2 regions of the Jeotgalibacillus malaysiensis genome follow, and region 2 is predicted to be linked to the other one. Evidence: riboswitches for the same ligand, from Rfam matches in the RefSeq annotation. Region 2 holds a riboswitch; the other holds the start of a gene.

Region 1 (4,430 bases), 360 kb from region 2:
AGGCGGTATTATGCTGCCGAATCATGCACCTCTTGTGATTGCTGAGCAATTTGGTACGCTGGAATCATTATATCCAGGACGTATTGATCTTGGCCTGGGCCGCGCACCGGGTACTGATCAGCATACAGCACGTGCATTAAGACGTGACTTAAGAAGTTCAGGAGAAGATTTCCCTGAGCAGCTGGCTGAGCTCCGGAATTACTTTGACCCTTCTCTGGGACAAGGATTTAGTCGTATAAGAGCAGTTCCGGGTGAGGGACTAAACATCCCTGTTTGGCTGTTAGGTTCAAGCGGATTCAGTGCCCAGCTGGCAGGAGAGCTTGGCCTGCCATTTGCTTATGCGAGCCATTTCTCACCGCATAACACACTGCCGGCTATCGAGCTGTATCGCCGATCATTTAAGCCATCTAAAGTACTGGACAAACCGCATGCAATGGTAGGGCTGAACATCATTGCGGCCGACACGGATCAGGAAGCTGAATGGCTGGCTACAACATTACAGCAGCAGTTCTTGAATTTGATGCGCGGAAACGAAATCCCATTGCAGCCGCCAGTGGATAATATTAAGGATATAGCGAGCGACTATGAATTAGCTGCCCTTGAGAGTCAATTAGGCACCTCGATTATCGGCAGTCCTCAAACTGTAAAAGAACAGCTGGAAAAGTTTGTGGATGAAAGTCAAGCCGATGAAATCATGGCAATCGCCCAGGTTTACGATCAAAAAGCCCGTCTCCGTTCCTTTGAAATACTGGCAGAAATTACTCAGCAGAAATAGGTAAGTCCGGCCGACCATTGGGGCAAGCTTTTAATATCTAATTTCTTTATGACTAAACTAAGCTGAGGATGGTAATTTAAAAGTGCAGATAGGGGTGTAAAAGAAATGGTTGAATCTATAAAGGATATACTTCTGGTTCTTGGGAGAATCATTACAATTTTACCCCTGCTACTCTTTGTCACCCTATTCATGGGAAAACGGGCAATCGGGGAATTACCGATCTTCGACTTTTTAATTATCCTCACATTGGGGGCAGTTGTTGGAGCCGATATTGCAGATCCAAATATTGACCATCTCCCGACTGCAGCTGCAGTCATTGCGCTTGGCATTCTTCAGAAGGTTGTTGCAAAGTGGAAGATTTCCAACCGGAAAATAGGGAGACTGCTGACATTTGAACCGACTGTGATTATACAAAATGGAAAATTCCTCAATCAAAACATGAAGAAAATCCGTTATTCGATTGATAATATCCTTCAAATGCTCAGGGAAAAAAGCGTTTTTGATATTAGTGAAGTTGAAACAGCCATTATCGAAGCGAATGGTTCTTTGAGCGTTTTAAAGAAACCACAAAAGCATTCAGTTACCTTAGAAGATATGAAAATGGCAAAAACAACATCTGCTATTTCCTTTCCGGTTATTATAGAAGGAACCATTTATTCAAACGTTTTGAAGGATTTTAATCTGAATGAAGCCTGGCTGCAACAACAGTTATCTAACAAAGGCATTGTTGATATAAGGGATGTCTTTTTCGCTTCAATGAATCGGGAGCATGAGTTACATGTTTCCCTAAATGATGAAAAAAATATCACGATTCCACCGATAAAACATTAAGTTGTTATGGATCAAAAATCCCATTGCCTCTCACTCAGGCAGCGGGATTCCTTTTATTCTGCCTCAATTGTTAGTTCCATGTATATTCAGGTTGATATGTAAGAAATGAATCAGAGAAAGCCCGGATTTACACTACTGATTGCAACTGTCATCTTCAGTGCTTGAATCCACTCTCATTTACAGATGTTATCTTAATTCATTGAAACCTGCTGGAGGAAGGATAGCACAGCGTTCTTCCCGCACGCTTCAACTATGGTAGTAATACACAATTTTTTTCTTGGAATTTTCACTTCAGAGCGTTGTATATAAAATGAACTGGATAAATCCTACAGAAGATGTTACGCTAACTTTATAGAATTTAAAAAAACTGAATATAAAAACACTAGGGGAGTCTTTCGGGACTGAGACGGAGCAATCCGGACCCTTCGAACCTGATCTAGTTGAAACTAGCGTAGGGAAGTGGTTGATCTATGTTATATTCATTCATAAAACATACCCAAAACCACTCCATCGCTGGAGTGGTTTTTTTTTATTTGTCAGGAGATTTTCTTTTAAGAAAAGTGATAAGTGTAAAGAAAGGGGGCGAAATATTGAAACCCGGAAAGTTGCATTTGATCTCGACAGGAACACAAAAATCTGAACAATTAGCAGACATGATTGAGAGCATTCATCCGGAAATCGATTTTATCCATTTGCGTGAAAAAACCAAAACAGCAAAAGAAATATATGAAATGGTAGAGCTTTTAATAAACACGGGAGTCCCCCCTTCAAAAATAATCATTAATGACCGGGCGGATGTTGCCTGCGTTACAAATGTGCGAGGCGTTCACTTAGCTTTTCATTCGCTGCCTGTTGAGCTCGTAAAACAAACATTTAAAAACCTGACAGTTGGCTGTTCAGTTCATTCCCTTGAGGAAGCTCAAATTGCTGAGCAGCAAGGGGCGGATTATGTCATCTTTGGGCATATTTATTCAACTCAATCCAAACCGGGATTAATTCCGCAAGGGTTAGCGCAGCTAAGCTTTATATCTCAATCAATTTCTATTCCGGTCATAGCAGTTGGTGGAATTAAACCGGCAAACAGTGCAGATGTGATCGGAGCAGGAGCACAAGGAATCGCTGTCATGTCAGGGATATTGGGCGCAAAAAACCCTTTAAAAGCGGTACAGCAATATCGATCCTATTTATCTAAACAATATGATGTCTGAAATAGGTAAGGAGAGAGTTACATGAATAAAACGTACGATGCCATAGTCGTTGGCGGCGGAGTCATCGGTGGAGCAATAGCGTTTAATTTATCGAAAAGAGGAATGAAGGTTTTGCTGCTGGAAAAAGACCGACTTGCAGGCAAAGCATCCGGAGCAGCAGCCGGAATGCTTGGCGCCCAGGCCGAGTTAGATGGAGAGAGTCCGCTTTTTCAATTAGCGAGAACGAGCAGAGCGTTATTTGGCAACCTGGCAGATGAGCTGAAGATGACCAGCGGTGTTGAAATTGAGCTTGTGGAAAAGGGCATGCTGAGGCTTGCCTTAACTGAGCGGGATCTGCAGGAACACCAGAGAATCAGTAAAATCCACAAACAGAATGGAGAAACTGCGGAGCTGCTTACTGGTAAAGAAGCGAGAAAGAGAGAGCCGGCATTGTCAAATGAAGTCATTGGGGCCATGTACCTTGAAAAAGATGGTCAGGTATCAGCACCTCAGCTGTCATTAGGTTTTTTAAAGTCCGCATCAGCACTCGGGTGCGTGATTAAAGAAGGTCTGGAGGTTTATTCCCTGCATTTCTCTAACGGAAAAATCACAGGGGTTACTACGAATAAAGGTGATTTTATGAGCAGTAACGTTGTAGTAACAGGTGGCGCCTGGAGCGAGAAGCTGTTAACGAAAACAGGCCTACAGCTCAACATGTATCCCGTGAAAGGCGAATGTTTTTCCGTACGGACAGAGGCTCCCTTATTAACAAGCACCATTTTCACGCCGGGCTGCTATCTTGTCCCGAAAAAAGACGGAAGAATCATTGTAGGAGCAACAGTCCTGCCAAATACGTTTAACCAAAAAGTCACGCTGGAGGGAATTTTTTCATTAATGGAAAACGCCCGTAAGCTGGTACCTTCCATATCGCAGGGCGAGTGGGAAAAAGCCTGGACCGGTATCCGGCCGCAAACCGCTGACGGCCTGCCTTATTTAGATGAACATCCCGATTACAAGGGGTTGTTTATTGCGACAGGTCATTTTAGAAATGGCATATTACTGTCGCCAATTACCGGAGAAGTGATGGCGGATCTGATTGAAGGAAAATCACCTGCAGTCGATCTATCCTCTTTTCGTCTGGACCGGCTGACCAGGAATACAAATTCAATCGCGAGGTGAAGAAAATGAGATTGACGATCAATGGAGATCAGGTAGAGGTACCAGACACAGTGAAAACGATAGCTGGACTGCTTCAGCATTTTGAATTGCAGCATAAAGTAGTCATTGTCGAAAAGAATGCTGAAATCATGGATAAAGCGGAACATACAGAAGCGCTCATTTTCGATCAAGACAAAATTGAGTTAGTACATTTTGTAGGAGGCGGATAAGCATGTTAAAGATAGGAAATCACGAATTCTCATCAAGATTGTTATTAGGCACTGGTAAGTATCCTGATTTTGATATACAAAAAGAAGCGGTAGATGTGTCGGGGACAGAAATTCTGACGTTCTCTGTCCGCAGAATGAATATATTTGAGGCGGGTCAGCCTAATTTTCTCGAAAACCTTGATGTGTCAAAGTATACCTTACTTCCAAATACAGCCGGTGCCAAGACTGCCAAAGAAGCGGTACGGACTG
Region 2 (4,430 bases):
GAAATTAAAGATCATATTTAGTAAACTAGTGTTATATTTCGATCTTTCTCATTTTTAAAAAATTTCTGAAGTTCTCGAAATTCCAATTGTGAGTGACGCTTCAAAGTATAAAGAGAAAAAAGACGGGGGTTATGCGCTGAAATAAAGCATAGCAACCGTCTTTTACTTTTGTCAGAGTGGAATTCTCTCTGTCTTGAACACTATCCTGACAATACAAGTCAATCGCATAAGTGAAAGTTAGAATTAAGTGAATAAAGCAACTCTGTATATGCTATTTCAAATAGATATTTTCAGATGTAAATATTCATCAACGTGTTCATAACAGGGAGTTTTAAAAAAATTGCACTGCCTTACTCCTTTTAGATTTTTATCTGAAGGGGGCATTTCGTTATAAAAGGACTTACTTCATTAAGTAGTTATGTGTAGACTGAATTTATAGTAATAATTTACATGATAGATGAAGGAGATATGATTGGATATTGTGGATTAATTTTTGGTCGTTTTAATTGCGGTCCCAGAACCAGCCGTGAGATGGTAAAGGAATTGAAGGAACTTCTTATTGCAGCTGAAATTAAACCTCCCTATATTTTAGTAGGTCATTCATTCGGTGGAGTGAATATGCGAATGTTTGCAACTGAATATCAAAATGAGGTCTGTGGACTTGTCCTGGTTGACTCTACACCTGAAGATTATAGAGAAAGATTTCTCCCGACGATGTCACAGGAGTTTCAACAGGCGTACAACAAACAATTCGTCTATGAAGGCAATTATGTTGAATTCATGGAAAGCCTAAAGCAGTTAAAAGAAACCAGAATTAAATTAAATGTCCCGTTAATTGTTCTTTCAGCTGGTAAGAAAGCTCATTATTCAGAGGAATCCCAAAAGTTATGGAATGAAATGCAGAGAGAGATTCTTGAAATATCCTCAGATGGCGAATTGGTGATTGCTGAAAACAGTGCGCATTACATACAACATGATGAACCAGATGTGGTAGTCAGTGCAATAAAAAAGCTGATTAACATGGTATAAGATCAGATTGAGAAGGATTGAAATTAGAAGATGCTCACTCTCATAAATACGAGTCTGACAGTACAAATCCTGTTCTTTACTAAAGCAGAACAAGTGGCTGTAAAAAATATATGTACCGGAAGTATTGTATTCAACTGCGGTACTTCACATCAACTAAATGGGGATCGTCATGTCCTTTTTTAGCGTAGAAAGAGGGACCTGAAGCATGAAAAAAGGATTTCTTTTACTCATAATAGCCACCCTTTTTTGGGCAGGTAATTACATAGCGGGGCGTTACTTAAGTGACGCGCTGCCTCCAACTTTATTGAATACAGTCAGATGGGCGATTTCTTCCCTGCTATTGTGGGGATTACTGGTCATTAATAAAAAGCCATTTCCTATCTTTTCAAGGTGGAAAGAGTTCCTTATTCTTGGGTTCTTCGGTATCTTTATCTTTTCTACCACAACATATATGGGTCTAAGAGAAATTAGCTCTTCACAGGCTGGAATGATTGTAGCAGGAATTCCTGTAAGTATATTAATTTTCTCTTTTATCCTGCTAAAAGAAAAAATAAAAGTAAAATCCTGGATTGGTACCGTCATTTCAATCATTGGGGTCGTTATACTCATACAAGGAAAAGAAAACATAGAATCATTTGGAAATGCATTAGCTGGAGAGGTATTAATCATCATATCCTGTATTGCCTGGGGGCTTTATACTGTTTTAGGCAGAAAATATGGAAAAGCTACTGATCCTCTGACACTGACAGCAGGAGCTGCGGTATATGGAACGATTTTAAGTCTGATCAGTTGTATAGGCACAGTTGACATGAATGCTGTTCAGATGGATGGAATGGCCTGGTTAGCCCTGTTTTATGTGAGTACATTTGCCTCAGTTGCTGCATACTTAGCCTGGAATGCCGGTGTTAAAATACTAGGACCAGGTACTGCTGCTCCATTTATAAATTTATTACCGATTTGGACCGTCATTCTCGGGGTGATCGTCTTAAATGAAGGAATCAACACGATTACGCTGGTTGGTGGAGTCATAGCAATCATAGGAGCGATTTTAGCCAGTCTGAAAAAATAAGTAGTCGTTTTTCGCACTGATTTTAAGTTTTTTGAATAAGGGTTTTACGAATTAATTTTTGGCTATAAGGAAAAATTTCTTTTCGGATAAAATGAAGAGTGCTTTACGATTTTTACAACGTGAACTTTATGAGAGAACAAATGTGGTTTGAATGATATTCAATAGATCCTGTTATAAAAAAAGCAACTATAACTTGACTTGAATTTCTAAAAAATATAAAGTAGGGCTAACTTAAATATAATCACTAGGGGTGTTATATAACTGAGATGAGTGTTTACTCAAACCCTTTGAACCTGAACTAGTTAAAACTAGCGTAGGAAAGTGTAGATTTCATTACATAACATATTTTAAGGTCGCAGGCGCCTTAATTTTTCAATGTAATTATGGATATTTACGCAGCTTTCCTATAGGAAAGCTGCGTTTTTTTCTATCTCTATCTCTATCACTTTATTATTTAAGTGTCATCAAGACTATTAAGAAGGAGTGGTTAAAATGGGAAAAGTAGTATTAGTAACAGGCAGTAGCAGAGGTTTGGGAGCAACTATCGCCAAAACCTTAGTTCAACAGGGGTCTAAAGTAGTTATTAATTTCTATAAGAGTCAAAATGCCGCTGAAGAACTTGTTAATGAACTCGGACAAGAGCATGCAATTGCGATTCGCGCGGATGTTACAAATCGAAAAGAAGTGGAAGCGCTAATCGAGCAGGCAACCCAGCACTTTGGTCAAATAGACGTTGTAGTGAATAATGCTTTAGTAGACTTCAAGTTTGATCCGACGGGTCAAAAGCCTTTTAAAGATCTTTCCTGGGAAGATTATCAAAGGCAATTAGATGGAACTTTAAAAGCTGCGTTTAATGTAGTTCAAAGTGTATTACCACAATTCATAGAACGTAAGAATGGAAGTGTTATCAGCATTGGAACTAATTTATATCAAAACCCCGTTGTCCCTTATCATGAATATACAACAGCTAAAGCTGGACTGATTGGTTTTACGCGTAATATCGCTGCGGAGTTAGGGCAATATGGTATAAAAGCAAATGTAGTTTCAGGCGGTTTGCTGAAGATGACTGATGCCAGTTCCGTCACTACTCCGGAAGTATTTGAGTTAATTGCTCAGTCAACGCCATTAAAAAAAGTAACGACTCCTGAAGATGTGGCCAATATGGTCGCTTATCTGGCTTCAGAAAATGCTGCTGGCATTACAGGTCAAAACTTTACAGTCGATGGCGGTCTAACAATGAACTAATGACTTAACTTACACTTCAGCGCGACGGTCTCTCAGACGGATTATTTTTTAGAGAACACCCTATACGATGAGATCAATCTACTGCAGACGAGGCCATAATTACTTTGGTTCTTAAAAATTTTATATAAAAACACTGGGGGAGTCTATTTAGACTGAGATGGAGATATCCGGACCCTTTGAACCTGATCTGGTTAAAACCAGCGTAGGGAAGTGGCTGCTATATACTGAGACGATTTTAAGGTATAGCCTAAACCACTTCTCCGCTGAAGTGGTTTTTTATGTGTCAGCTAATATTTTATCTGCTCTGAGAACGAAAGTGAGAGCGGGAAATGTATGGGAAAGCAAAAATTACAGGTTAGCTCAACAGGAATGCAAAAGCCGGAACAATTAGCACATATTATCGAGGCCATCGATGAAAACACAAATATACAGATTGAAGGTGTAAATGCTTATGAAGAGTAAAAAACAATTACATTTAGGTGTGCTGTTAATTGGGTGTGGCCATCATCAGGTTGCCTGGTTAATGGAGGATTCAAGCATTGAACAGATCGGAGAAGTTTCGTATTATCAATCTTTAGCAAAGCTGGCGGAGTATGGATGTTTCGATGCAGTATTTTTTGCTGACAATCAATCGTTACGGGCAGAAAATGATCGTGTATTACCGGCTTTTTGGCTTGATCCGGTAGTGAACTTGACTGCTATTTCACAAGTCACGGAATATATAGGCTTAGTGACGACCATCTCAAGTACTTTTTCTAATCCTTTCACTGCAGCAAGACAGCTGCTAAGTCTCGATCATATAACGAAAGGGAGAGTTGGATGGAATTTAGTTACATCAATGACAGATTGGGAAGCTCATAATCATGGTTTAGAAGAGTTGCCTCCACGCAATAAACGATATGAAAAAGCTGAGGAATTTGCTGATTTAATGAATCAACTTTTTTTGTCATGGGATAGTAAGGAACTTTTATATAAACGTACAGAAAACAAACTAATCAACTCTGCTAATATAAAACCTATCAATCATCAAGGTAAATACTTTAAAGTAAAAGGACCATTAACGACGCCAAAAAGTCCTCAAGGCAAG

The links. Region 2 has a riboswitch for thiamine pyrophosphate ahead of LG330_RS01345 (3-oxoacyl-ACP reductase). Riboswitches for the same ligand answer to the same signal wherever they lie in the genome.
Region 1: it holds a riboswitch for thiamine pyrophosphate, as region 2 does, so the genes downstream of both, tenI (thiazole tautomerase TenI) here and LG330_RS01345 (3-oxoacyl-ACP reductase) in region 2, are expected to answer to the same signal.

What each region holds. Positions count from the first base shown of each region.
Region 1 is NZ_CP085252.1:3,481,327-3,485,756, forward strand. It holds gene LG330_RS18070 (LLM class flavin-dependent oxidoreductase) at 1-775, shown strand, start outside; gene LG330_RS18075 (DUF421 domain-containing protein) at 881-1,606, shown strand; TPP riboswitch at 1,981-2,081, shown strand; gene tenI (thiazole tautomerase TenI) at 2,077-2,814, shown strand; gene thiO (glycine oxidase ThiO) at 2,836-3,972, shown strand; gene thiS (sulfur carrier protein ThiS) at 3,978-4,181, shown strand; gene LG330_RS18095 (thiazole synthase) at 4,184-4,430, shown strand, end outside.
Region 2 is NZ_CP085252.1:247,886-252,315, forward strand. It holds partial or broken gene LG330_RS01335 (alpha/beta fold hydrolase) at 511-1,029, shown strand; gene LG330_RS01340 (DMT family transporter) at 1,235-2,098, shown strand; TPP riboswitch at 2,335-2,435, shown strand; gene LG330_RS01345 (3-oxoacyl-ACP reductase) at 2,591-3,343, shown strand; TPP riboswitch at 3,469-3,569, shown strand; gene LG330_RS01350 (hypothetical protein) at 3,677-3,805, shown strand; gene LG330_RS01355 (LLM class flavin-dependent oxidoreductase) at 3,795-4,430, shown strand, end outside.